DNA from 4 places in the Microbispora sp. ATCC PTA-5024 genome. Region 4 is predicted to be linked to each of the others. Evidence: riboswitches for the same ligand, from Rfam matches in the RefSeq annotation. Region 4 holds a riboswitch; each other region holds the start of a gene.
What was found. Region 4 has a riboswitch for cyclic di-AMP ahead of MPTA5024_RS09545 (C40 family peptidase). Riboswitches for the same ligand answer to the same signal wherever they lie in the genome.

Region 1 (2,986 bases), 1.7 Mb from region 4:
ACTGGACGCCGGGTCCGCTCATCCCGTGCAGGCCGGTCGCGGTGAAGCCCGGTTCGACGGCGTTCACGCGGACTCCGGGCAGCCCCTTGGCGTACTGCACGGTGAGCATGTTGACCGCGGCCTTCGACGCCGCGTAGACGGGCAGGGACCACGCGGACTCGCGGCGCTGGGCGTCGGTGACGATCCCGAACCCGCCCAGCCCGCTGCTGACGTTCACGATCACCGGTGCGGCCGAGGCGCGCAGCAGCGGCAGGAACGCGTGGGTCGTCCGGATCACGCCGAGGACGTTCACGTCGAACACGGGCCGCGCCTCGGCCACCCCGGCCTCCTCGGGCGTCGCCATGCCCTCGAAGACGCCCGCGTTGTTGACCAGCACGTCGAGCCGGCCCTCCCGCTCGCCGAGCTCGGCCGCCGCGGCGGCGACGGAGTCGTCGTCGGTCACGTCGAGCCGCAGCCACCGGGCGCCGAGGTCGGCGGCCGCGGTCCGGCCGCGCTCCGCGTCGCGAGCGCCGAGGTAGACGGTGTGGCCGAGGGCGGTGAGACGGCGGGCGGTCTCGCGCCCCAGGCCCCTGGTGCCGCCGGTGACGAGGGTGATGGTCATCGTGATGCCTTTCGCGTCGGATGCCGGGTTACGGATGAGAGCCTCGGCCCGTACGCGAGGACGTGGGTAGGCCCCTGTCTTCCTGGGGTCGGCAGGGACAGTCAGCCGGATGACCTGCTGGGACCCGTGCCGTCGCCGTTACCCGTACGTAAAGAATTCGGCCCCCGCAGGGCGGCGCCGAGGGGTGGTGGCGACCGGATCCGGTGAGGGGCCGGCGACCGGCGCCGGGATCACCGGCCGAGAGGCCGTCTCACAGTGCGGGCACACGTCATCCCGGAAGGTGGGACGGCTGAGGGCGACGCGCACCGGCGGCTGTGCCCGGCCGCCGGCGGAAACCCCGGCCGTACCGGCCATGGCGCCGACCGGCGGGACACCGGCCGGGCATCGGAGGCGCGGGATGCCATGGCGGAAGTCCATGATCGCTATGCGGGCCGCGCGGGTATTCCCTCTGCCGCCATCCGCCGGACGCATGCCGCCGGCCCGTCCAAGGGGTGGGTTTGCGGGAGAGTTTGCGGACCCTATCGCACGTAAAACCTGACTTGTCCTTACTTGACCGGTTTCGGTGTAGCTATTACCTTTTAGGCAGCTCAGGGCATACCTGTCCAATTCTCGGTCAAGGGTGCCCACCTCAAAACCGACGCGGCCTCCCGGCTCCGGGATGCCGCCCGGCCGTCGAATCCGCGTCCGCGCGGAGCCGGGGACCCACCTCTCCTGGGGTGAATCGGCACCTGTGCCGTAGGGCCACTTCCAGCCCGAACCCGTCAGCTAACCCGGTAGGCGGCAAGGAAGCAAGGGAGTAGACCCCAGCATGCACGCCCTTAAGACCTGTCTCCGTGCCGCACTCGTCACGGGTGTCGTCGCCAGTGCCGGTGTGTGTACCGCGTCGCTGACGGCGCACGCCGACGCCGCGCACGCCGACGCCGCGCACGCCGTGGAGCCCGCGGGCAACGGCGGCACCGCCGTCGACCCCCTCGCCCAGGCGGCGGCCACGCTTCCCAAGGTGGGCCCGGCCGACGTCATCAAGCTCGCGTCCAGCCAGGTGGGCATCAGCGAGAACGCCTACGGCGGCGGAACCAAGTTCCAGCAGTGGTACATGTCCACTCCCCGCGCCCGGCAGACGCTGGCCCGGGACGGCGGCAAGCTGTCGGCCTACCTCAACGCCCCGTGGTGCGACATGTTCGTCTCCTGGGTGGGCCAGAAGCTGGGCATCACGCCCGTCATGGGCTGGGACTCCTACACGGTCGAGCACGCCCGCTGGTTCTCCCAGCACGGCCGCTGGGGGAACGTTCCCAAGCCCGGGGCCGTGGTGTTCTTCGCCTGGAACGGCAGCAAGTCGATCGACGACATCGACCACGTTGGCTTCGTCATCAAGGACAACGGCGACGGAACGATCAAGACCGTCGAGGGCAACACGGGCAACGGCGCCGTCGAGGTCCGCACCAGGCCGACGGACTCCGTCGCGGGGTACGGCTACCCGTACTACCCCGCTTCCTGACCGGGACCGCACACAGGGGAAGCGCGCACCACTCTCGGTGCGCGCTTCCTTCGCATCCGCCCGGGTTCAGCCGACCCCGGCCGGCTCCAGGGCCGGGTCCTGGATAGGGGCCTGCGCGGCGGGGGCCGTCCCGCCGTCCCCGGTCCTGCCCCTGAGCACGACCGCGGCGAGGACGGCGGTGCCCATGAAGATCACGGCGCCGACGGCGGCGACCACGTGGAGGCCGCTGGTGAACGCGGCCCGGGCCGCGTCGAGCACGTCGGCGCCGAGCGCGGCGGGCAGCTCGCGGGCTGAGGCGACCGCGGCGGCGACGCCGCCCTTCACCGCCTCGGCCGTCTGGGCCGGCAGGCCCGCCGGCAGCGCGAGGTGGCTGCGGTAGACGAGGGCGCCGAGGCTGCCCATCGCGGCGACGCCGACCGCCACCCCGAACTCGCCGCCCGTCTCCGACAGCGACGCGGCCGACCCGGCCCTCTCCGGCGGAGCCGAGCGGAGGAGCAGGCTCATCGTCAGCGACATGGGCAGGGCGACGCCGAAGGAGGCGAGCACCAGCCCGATCACCAGCAGTCCCACCCCGGCGACCTGGGTGTGCACGAGCAGCCCCACCGCCGCGATCGCCAGGCCGAGCGCGATCACGTACGCCGGGGGGAGGCGGCGGGCGAGGACGGGGGCGACCACGGTTGCGGCGACCATCGCGACGTTCTGCGGGGCCAGCCACAGGCCCGCGCCCATCGGGGACAGCCCGGCGACGGTCTGCAGGTAGAGCGTCGACATCAGCGAGATCCCGGCCATGACGATCCCGCCGAGCAGTCCGACGGCCAGTGCCATGGTGAAGACCGGGTTCCGGAACAGCCGCAGGTCGAGCAGGGGGCTGGTCAGACGGCGCTGGCGCC
Region 2 (2,986 bases), 1.6 Mb from region 4:
CCAGGGCGCGGCGTCCGCGATGACCGCGCACATGCCGTCCCAGTCGGTGAGGTCCTCGGGCGTGGTCTCCACGGGCAGGCCCGGCACGCCCACCGCGTGGGTGAGCGCGTCCCTGACCGTCGCCCGTTCCTTGCCGTGCGCGGCGAACTCGGGCCACAGGTCGGCGATCCGCGTGTCGTACCCGAGGACGCCCTGCTTTACGAGCACGTGGACGACGGCGGAGGTCACCCCCTTGCCGGTGGAGGTGACGTGAAAAGGAGTGCCGGCGGTGACGGGGCGTCCGGTCTCCGCGTCGGCGACGCCGGCGACGGCGTCGGCCACGAGGTCTCCGTGCCGGTACACGGCGACCTGGAGCCCGCGCTCCGCGCCCGACTCGACCAACTGGTCGACGGCGTCCTGCACCTGCCGCTGAACATCGTTCATCCCGGTGTTCCTTCCAGGGCTTGGGGGATACGCGCGTCAGCGCGTGTAGGGGGTCCTGGCGCGGGCGTCGCGCAGCGCGTACGCCCACCAGGTCAGCTCGTCCAGCACAGTGGTCACGGCGGTGTTGCAGGCCGCGGTAGGCAGCGGCCAGCTGCCGTCGGCCGCGAACAGCTCCCAGTAGCACGGCAGGCTGACGACGGCCTGGACGGGCACCGCGTGCAGCTCGCCGAACACCTCCCGCAGCTGCGCGGCCGCGTGCAGGCCGCCCGACTCCCTGCCGTACGCGACGAAGGCGACGGGCTTGGCCTGCCATTCCTCGTAGTACCAGTCGATGGCGGTCTTCAGCGGAGCCGGGAAGCTCCGGTTGTACTCGGGCGTCACCACCACGAAGGCGTCGGCCGCCGTGAGGCGCGGGCCCAGCGCCCGTACGCGGTCGGGCACGGCCTCGTCGTGGTCGGTGAGGGTGTCGGGCAGCCGCGCCTCGGCCAGGTCGATCACGTCGAGCTCGAGCTCGCGGCGCCGCCGCGCCCGTGCGGCGAACCAGGCGGCGGCCGTCGGGCCGAACCGGCCGTTGCGGGTGCTGCCGATGATGACCGCCACCCGCAACGGCGTGCCGTCCCGTGTCTCCGGCATCTGCGGCCTCCCTCGGGCTGTCCGTCCAGTACGACGATCGTGCCCGAGGGGGTTTACGGTCTGTTTACGCCGGTCTGCCGGGAGGCCGCGCTCCCGGCGTCAACCGGCGACCGCATGACGGCCTTACTGACGGCCTCGGTGAGGGCCTCAGTGACGGCCGAGCGCGCGCAGCTGGTCGGGCGTCAGCGAGGAGACGTTCTGGTCGATGGGCGTGTCCGTGTACTGGTGGATGACCCAGGTCTTCCAGTCAGCCGGGGGCGTGACCGAGCCCTTCGGGATGCCGTAGTAGGCCACCCACAGCGGGTACTGGCCGAGCCCATGGCCGTAGCGGTCGGCGAAGTTCCACCCGCTGTAGAACATCGGGGTGACGCCCGTCTTCTCCTTCACGTGGGCCAGCCACGTCTTCGCCCAGGCGTTCACGTGCTGGACCGACTCCCCGTCGGTCGTCTCGAGGTCCAGCACCAGCAGGTCGCCGGGGCGGGCCGGCTGCCGGTTCACCACCGACAGGAAGTAGTCGGCCTCCTCGACGGGGTCGTTCGAGGGGTGGCCGTAGTGGTAGACACCGCGCACGATGCCCTTCTTGGCCAGCTCGGCCCAGTGGCGGGCGAAGGCGGGGTCGACGAAGTCGAGGCCCTCGGTGGCCTTGATGATGCCGAACTGGGCCGGGCTGGCCTTCCAGTCGTGGTCGGCCTCGTATCCTGAGACGTCCTGCCCGTAGGTGGTGGCGGCCCGGGCCGACCCGGCCTTCCAGTCGTGGTCGGCGCCGTTGCCCGCCGGGTTCGCGGCGTCGCGGGTGGCGGCGTGCGCCGGTCCCGCCATGAGAGCGGGGACGGCGGCGGCCGTGCCGGCCGCCAGGGCCGCGGACAGGGCCAGGGTCGCGCCGGCGAGGGCGGGACGGGACGAGCCCAGCCGCTGTTTCAGCGAGTGGGCGGCCCAGCTGAGCCGATGGGTGGGCATGTGGGGTTGACTCCTTCTTCCATGCCGCCTACCGGGTTAGCTGACGGGTTCGGGCAGGAAGTGCCCTACGGGGCGCGGTCGCGCTCCGATTCACCCCGGAAGAGGTGGGTCCCCGGCTCCGCGAGACGCGGATTCGGCGGCCGCGCGCTCCGACGGGACGGGGTCCCACGGAAGCGCGCGGTCCGGGCAACGTGCCGGCAAGGGATACGACGGAGAGGACATCGTTCCGCATACCGGCGTTGACTAAAGGTACACACAATCCCAGAAAGGTGTAAATAGGACAAACTACTCAGTAAGGAACGATCTGGACGGTGCCCGAATGATCCTCATTCCCCGGGGGTTCAGCGGGCGAGCAGGGTCCGCAGGGCCCCGGCGACCTCGTCCGGGGCCTCCTCCGCCATGAAGTGGCCCCAGGCGACCGTGCTGTGCTCCAGGTCGGGCGCCCACGCGCGCCACAGGGCGGCGGCGTCGTAGCCGAGGGCGGAGCCCCAGTCCTGCTGCAGCACGGCGACGGGCATCCGCAGCCGGGTGCCGGCGTCCCGGTCGGCCCGGTCGTGCTCGACGTCCACGCCGGCGGACGCGCGGTAGTCGGCCACGATCGAGGGCACCGCCGCGCGGCAGGCGTCGAGGTAGGCGGCGCGGACGTCGGCCGGGACCGCTCGTGGGTCGGCGCTCCACTGATCGAGGAAGTGGCCGAAGAACGCGTCCGCGGTGGCGCCGATCATCCGCTCCGGCAGGCCCGGCGGCTGGGCCATGAGGTAGAGGTGGAAACCGACTGCCGCGGTGACGCCGTGCATCACGTCCCACATGTCGAGGGTCGGCAGGATGTCGAGGCAGGCCAGGTGGGTGACCGCCCGCGGGTGGTCGAGCGCGGCCCGGAAGGCGACGAGCGCCCCCCGGTCGTGCCCGGCCAGCGCGAACCGCTCGTGCCCCAGGGCGCCGGCCAGGGCCACGACGTCGGCGGCCATCGTGC
Region 3 (2,986 bases), on a different contig from region 4:
GAGGCGATGGGCCCGCGGTTCGAGGCCGTCAAGGCCGTGCCCGGGGTCGACCCCCTCGTGTACACGGTCGTGCCGCAGGTGTTCTACGTGGGCCTGCTGGTCCTGACGACACTGCTCGCCGCACGGCGTTCCGTGCCCTGGTGGAGCCCCGCGCTGGTGCTCGCCCAGGCCGTGATCCCGCTGGTGAGCAAGGATCTGATCCCTCTGGCCGCCGCGCTGCTTGTGCTCGCCCTCGCGCCGGTGGCACGGGTGCGCACCCCGTCGCCGTCGCGGGCGCCGGCCATGCTGTGACGGCCCGCCGGACTACGCGCCGCGAGGCTTCGCCCGGACGTGCATCCGCTCCCCCTGCGCCCCGAACAGGCTGAGCACCTCCACCGGCCCCTCTCCCGTGCTGCCGAACCAGTGCGGCAGGCGGGTGTCGAACTCCGCCGCCTCCCCCACCTTGAGCACGACGTCGTGCTCGGCGAGCACCAGCCGCAGCCTTCCACTGAGCACGTACAACCACTCGTAGCCCTCGTGCGTACGCGGTTCGGGGTCGCAGCGGTCGACCGCGATGATCATCTTGAACGCCTGCAGCCCGCCGGGATGCTGGGTCAGCGGCATGATCGTCGAGTTGTCGCGGTGGATCGGCTTCATCCGCACCCGCGGGTCACCGACCGGCGGCGCGCCGACGAGCTCGTCGAGCGGCACCTGGTAGGCCCGCGCGAGCGGCAGCAGCAGCTCCAGTGTGGGTTTGCGCTCACCGGACTCGAGACGCGACAGCGTGCTGACCGAGATGCCGGTGGACTCCGCGAGCTGGCTCAGGGTGCTGCCGCGCTTCTTGCGCAGCGCACGCAGCCGCGGGCCCACGGAGGCCAGGACCACGGCGTCGTCGTTTGCCATGTCGGCAATGCTACTTGTCGAATCGGCAGATCTGGACGCGTCCGGCGTGTCGCCCGAGACCGCCGCTCGCCGTCCCCCCCTTGAAGGCCCGAGCGGTCGCCTCTGCCACAGCTGGGGATGTCGATGTGACGAGCATCACTTTTGTCACCACATCACGTGCCCTGACCTGCGAATTCTTCCTTTTGATCCTTTTTACGGTCTCCTTACCGGTTTGCACCCCTTTGCGGCAATATGGCGCTACTTGGTAGTTTCCTTGCCCTACGACGGCGGCGTCCCCGTGGCGCGGCCATCGCGGAACCCGGCCCTGCCGGGTTGGAAACCGAACATCCACCGTCACCGCCGCCACGTCCTCTCCGCCCCCCTGGGCGCCGGTGATCGCCGAATCCGTGCAGCAAGGAGGCACGGAACCGGGGAACCAGTCGACCTTCGCCCGAAGGTCTGGGGTGAATCGGCGCGCCATGCGCCGTAGGGCGTCTTCCCTGCCCGAATCCGTCAGCTAACCCGGTAGGCGCAAGCGGAAGACTCGAGGAGAGATCCCTGTCTACCAACCCCACCACCCTGCTCCGCATCGCCATCGTCACGCTGGGTGGCGCCGCGCTCACCGCCTCCGCAGGGGCGTTGAGCGCACTGCCCGCGGCCGCCGCCACGGCGACGGTGACAGCCCCGCCCCCGGTCCTGTCGCCCATCCCGCCCGAGCCCGCCGCCCCGATCCTCACCGGGGTCGCCCCGTACGCCGGTGAGGCGCCCGCGGCTGAGGCGTCCGCGAACACGACGCTCAGCAAGTCAGCTCTTCAGCAGCAGAAGGCCGAACGCGCCATCGAGGTGGCCAGAAAGCAACTCGGCGACCCCTATGTATGGGGCGCCACAGGCCCCCGGGCGTTCGACTGCTCGGGGCTGGTCCAGTTCGCCTGGCGCAAGGCCGGCGTCAAGCTCCCGCGTACGACCTGGGAGATGCTCAGCGCCGTCAAGAAGAAGGTGTCCCTGGCGCATCTCAAGCCCGGCGACCTCATCTTCACCAGCGGCGGCGGCCACGTGGGCATGTACATCGGCCACAAGAAGGTGATCAACGCCCCGCACAGCGGTGCGGTGGTCAGCATCGACCCCCTCAAGGGCTACTGGAGGAGCAACTTCACCACCGCCGTACGCCCCGGGGTCTGACCCTGGGTGACATCCCCCGGCGGAGACGTCCTGACGCCTGCCCCGGTCAGGGCGTCTCCGCCGAGGGGCACGACGTCCGGTCCCCGGGGGACGAGGTCACGCGCGGGGCGCCTCCCTGCGAGCGGAGGCCGCGAGCCGTTCGGCGAGCGCCATGACGAGGCCGCGCAGTTCGTCCGGTCGCTCGATGACGAACGGCCGGTCGAGCGACGCGAGCACCGAGGGCAGCCAGTCGAGACGCTCTGCCCGCACCTCGACGCGGAGCCAGCCGTCGGTCTCGTGACCCGCGCCGTCCGCGGGCGGGCGTTCCTCCACAGTCGCGACACCGGCGGGGAGCCGGGTGCGGATCTGGTCGACCGTCCCCTGGATCCGCAGAACCACCTCATGCCGGTACGGAGCCGTGGCGAGCCCTGACAGGACGCGCTGCGCCGGGTCGAGTCCGGCGGGCGTCTCGAACGAGCCGGGCAGTGTCCTCGCGTCCGCGATGCGATCCAGCCGGAAGATCCGGTCCTCGCCGATGCCGGGATCCGCCCCCGTGACGTACCACCGGCCCGAATGGGCGACGAGCCCGTACGCGTGCAGCGTGCGTTCGCTGCGCCGGCCGTCGGCGGCGACGTACCTGATCGAGATCGGCCGACGGTGGCGCACCGCGTCCGCGATCGTGAGCAGGACCGCGGTCTCCGGGACGGCGACGTCGCCGGGCGGAGCCGTGAAGGCGAGGGATTCGAGCACGACGTCGAGCCTGCGGGCGAGCCGCTGGGGCAGTACCCGCCGGATCTTGGCCGCCGCCGTCTCACTCGCCGCGCCGGCCGCCGTCATCAAGCCCGCCCGGCGACCGGCGACCAGGCCGAGCAGCACGGCCAGCGCCTCATCGTCGCTCAGCATGAGTGGAGGCAGGCGGTATCCGGGAGCGAGCCGGTAGCCGCCATGACGACCGCGCACCGACTCG
Region 4 (2,986 bases):
TCCGCCGTGCCAGCGCGGGCCCTCGCCAACGACGACCCCCAGTTGCTCGACCAGCTCCTGGCGATCCCCAACCTCCATCTGATCATCGACGGGTACAACGTCACCAAGACCGGCTACCCCACCCTCACGCTGGCCGACCAGCGCGCCCGGCTGCTCACCGGGCTCGGCGGTCTCGCCGTCCAGGCACGGGTGGAGGTCACCTGCGTCTTCGACGGCGCCGAGCTGAACGGACCGGTGCAGGCGTCGGCCCCGCGCGGCGTCCGGGTGATGTTCAGCGCCCCCGGCGAGATCGCCGACGACCTGATCCGGACCCTCGTGCGGGCCGAGCCGACCGGCCGCGCCATCGCGGTCGTGTCCTCCGACCGTGAGGTCGCCGACTCGGTCCGCCGCATGGGCGCGCGACCGGTTCCGTCGCTGCTGTTGCTGCGCCGCCTCGGCCGCGGCTGATCCCGTACCGGCGGATCGTGACGTTCCGCTCGCCGAACGTGATGATTGCCGCGAATACCTGCGAATAGGTTGAAGCTACAAGATCGCCTGGATAGAGTCGCGCCGCAGGTTTAGGTCTATTCCCCAGGGGGCCTGAGTGCGAGGGCGTGTACCGGTGGCCGCGGGCCTGGCCGCCGTGGTTCTGCTGCTGCCGGTGACGGGCGCGCAGGCGGATCCCAAGCCCACCGTCGCGCAGGCGAAGGCGAAGCTGAAGAAGCTGAACGACCAGGCCGACCAGCTCGTGGACCGGTACAACGCGGCCGACGAGAAGTGGAAGAAGGCCAGGAAGCAGTACGCCGCGCTGAACGACGACTACAAGAAGCAGAACAGCCGGGTCGAGGCCCTGCGCAGCGGCCTGGTCTCCCTGGCGGTCAACACCTACCAGGTCGGCGACATGGGCTCGTGGGGCAACGTGCTGTACAGCCCCGACCCGGAGTCGATGCTCAGCAGCCTGGCCGCCCTCGACCAGATCTCCCAGGAGAGGGCCAAGCGGCTCGAGGAGTACGAGGACGCGATCAAGGGCCTCAAGCAGCAGCGCGACAGGAAGAAGACGCTGTACGACCAGGCCGCCCAGGTGAAGACCGACCTGCGCGACCAGAAGGACAAGGTCGAGCGGCTCGTCAGCGAGCAGACCAAGCTGCTGCGCTCGCTGGGCGCGTACAACGTGGGCGACCCGAACAGCGCCGGCGTCTCCTACCGGGGGCCCGCCTCCGGCGACGCGCTCGCGGCCCTGCAGTTCGCCTACAAGCAGGTCGGCAAGCCCTACCGCTACGGGGGCACCGGCCCGGGCTCCTGGGACTGCTCCGGCCTCGTCCAGGCGTCCTGGGCCGCCGCCGGGGTGAGCCTGCCCAGGACCAGCTACGAGCAGTGGGCGTGGGGCGCGAGCCGGCGGGTGCCGCTCGACGACCTCCAGCCGGGCGATCTCCTCTTCCACGCGGGCTTCGGCCACGTGGGCATGTACGCGGGGGACGGGAAGGTCGTCCACGCCCCGCAGACCGGCGACGTTGTGAAGATTGTCACACTCGCCGAGTACCACCCGATCGGTGCCGTCCGCCCGTAGGCGGGCCGGAAGATCACATATCAGTGGTACGGCAGTGACTCCTGTGACCGTTTTCAGGGTCTGATTCGGCAAATGTGAGCAGAGTCACATTTATGTAAATGTGACGTGGGTATCCTGCGGTTTTCTCTTTGCCGTTCTGTTATTTCGATCTTCATTCGGCGTCCGGGCTTTGCCGAACGCCGGAACCCCTCGGTAGCTTCTGGGCCGCGGCGAGCACGAAACGCCGCCACGGCGGGCATCGGCCGTCCAGCTGATCTCCGCCGAATCGATCCGTCACCGCCGCCAACGCCTACAACCCCGTGCAGGGGCCCCTGGGCGCGGTGACCTGCCGAGTCCGTGCAGTCAGGAGGCACGGAGCCGGGGAACCACTCGACCTTCCGGTGTGGAGGGTCACGGGGTGAATCGGCGCGTTCCAGCGCCGTAGGGCGACTTCCCCGCCCGAATCCGTCAGCTAACCCGGTAGGCGCAAGCGGAAGAACCGAGGAGAGATCCTGTCTACCACCCCCGCTAGTCTGTCCCGTCTTGCCCGCATCACCCTTGGAGGCGTCGCCTTGACGGCGTCCATGGGGGCCGTCGGCACCCAGCCGGCGGCGGCGGACTCGGTGACAGTGACGGTCACCAAGGTGGCCACGGAGACGTCCGCCACGGCCGTCTCCAGAACGGCCTCGACGAAGACGGCCTCGGCCGCGAAGGCCGTCTCGAAGAGGAAGGTGAAGCTGAGCAGGGCCGCCCTCCAGCGGACCAAGGCTCGGCGAGCGGTGAGTGCGGCCGAGAGCCACATCGGCGCGCCGTACCGGTGGGGAGCCACCGGCCCGCGCGCGTTCGACTGCTCCGGCCTCGTCCAGTACGCCTGGCGCAAGGCGGGCGTACGGCTGCCGCGCACGACGTGGTCCATCCGCGGCGCCGTGAGGAAGAAGGTCTCCTGGGGGCACTTCAAGCCCGGCGACCTCATCTTCAGCAGCGGCGGCGGGCACGTGGGCATGTACGTCGGGCACGGCAAGATGATCCACGCGCCGCACACCGGAGCGCGGGTCAGGATCGACAAGCTCGATTCCTACCGCAGGCGCACCTTCGCGGGCGCCGTCCGTCCGGGCGCCTGACCTCAGGCGTCCATGCCCCGGCCCCGTCCACCTTCCGGTGGGCGGGGCCGCGGCATGTCCGGGCGTCGCCGGGCCGGCTCGCCACGCCGGGGCCATGGCATATCGGGGCGTCGCCGGGCCGGGGGTCGCCGGGCCGGCTCACTACGATGCTCGCCATGCGCCCGCCCGACCACCGCCCGCGACCGCCCGTACGGGCGGGTGCGCGGCGGGGCGGGGTCCGGGCGCTGCTCGCCGGGACTGCCGCCGTCGCGCTGGCCGGGCTCACGGCCGCGGCCGCGCCCGCGGACCGGCTGCTTCCGCTGGCCCGTTCGATCGCCCGGGAACACCCCGCCATGTGGAC

Region 1: linked by a shared signal. The riboswitch ahead of MPTA5024_RS01875 (CHAP domain-containing protein) and the one ahead of MPTA5024_RS09545 (C40 family peptidase) in region 4 are both predicted to bind cyclic di-AMP.
Region 2: linked by a shared signal. The riboswitch ahead of MPTA5024_RS02500 (glycoside hydrolase family 25 protein) and the one ahead of MPTA5024_RS09545 (C40 family peptidase) in region 4 are both predicted to bind cyclic di-AMP.
Region 3: linked by a shared signal. The riboswitch ahead of MPTA5024_RS19015 (C40 family peptidase) and the one ahead of MPTA5024_RS09545 (C40 family peptidase) in region 4 are both predicted to bind cyclic di-AMP.

Annotation. Positions count from the first base shown of each region.
Region 1 is NZ_KI866522.1:408,751-411,736, forward strand. It holds gene MPTA5024_RS01870 (SDR family NAD(P)-dependent oxidoreductase) at 1-601, opposite strand, end outside; cyclic di-AMP (ydaO/yuaA leader) riboswitch at 1,262-1,395, shown strand; gene MPTA5024_RS01875 (CHAP domain-containing protein) at 1,410-2,096, shown strand; gene MPTA5024_RS01880 (MFS transporter) at 2,163-2,986, opposite strand, start outside.
Region 2 is NZ_KI866522.1:552,156-555,141, reverse strand. It holds gene MPTA5024_RS02510 (EstA family serine hydrolase) at 1-423, opposite strand, end outside; gene MPTA5024_RS02505 (NADPH-dependent FMN reductase) at 460-1,056, opposite strand; gene MPTA5024_RS02500 (glycoside hydrolase family 25 protein) at 1,204-2,013, opposite strand; cyclic di-AMP (ydaO/yuaA leader) riboswitch at 2,025-2,162, opposite strand; gene MPTA5024_RS02495 (alpha/beta fold hydrolase) at 2,355-2,986, opposite strand, start outside.
Region 3 is NZ_KI866523.1:1,401,071-1,404,056, reverse strand. It holds gene MPTA5024_RS19025 (hypothetical protein) at 1-291, shown strand, start outside; gene MPTA5024_RS19020 (helix-turn-helix domain-containing protein) at 304-882, opposite strand; cyclic di-AMP (ydaO/yuaA leader) riboswitch at 1,249-1,408, shown strand; gene MPTA5024_RS19015 (C40 family peptidase) at 1,501-2,040, shown strand; gene MPTA5024_RS19010 (helix-turn-helix transcriptional regulator) at 2,137-2,986, opposite strand, start outside.
Region 4 is NZ_KI866522.1:2,153,993-2,156,978, reverse strand. It holds gene MPTA5024_RS09555 (NYN domain-containing protein) at 1-447, shown strand, start outside; gene MPTA5024_RS09550 (C40 family peptidase) at 584-1,546, shown strand; cyclic di-AMP (ydaO/yuaA leader) riboswitch at 1,863-2,027, shown strand; gene MPTA5024_RS09545 (C40 family peptidase) at 2,098-2,646, shown strand; gene MPTA5024_RS09540 (hypothetical protein) at 2,802-2,986, shown strand, end outside.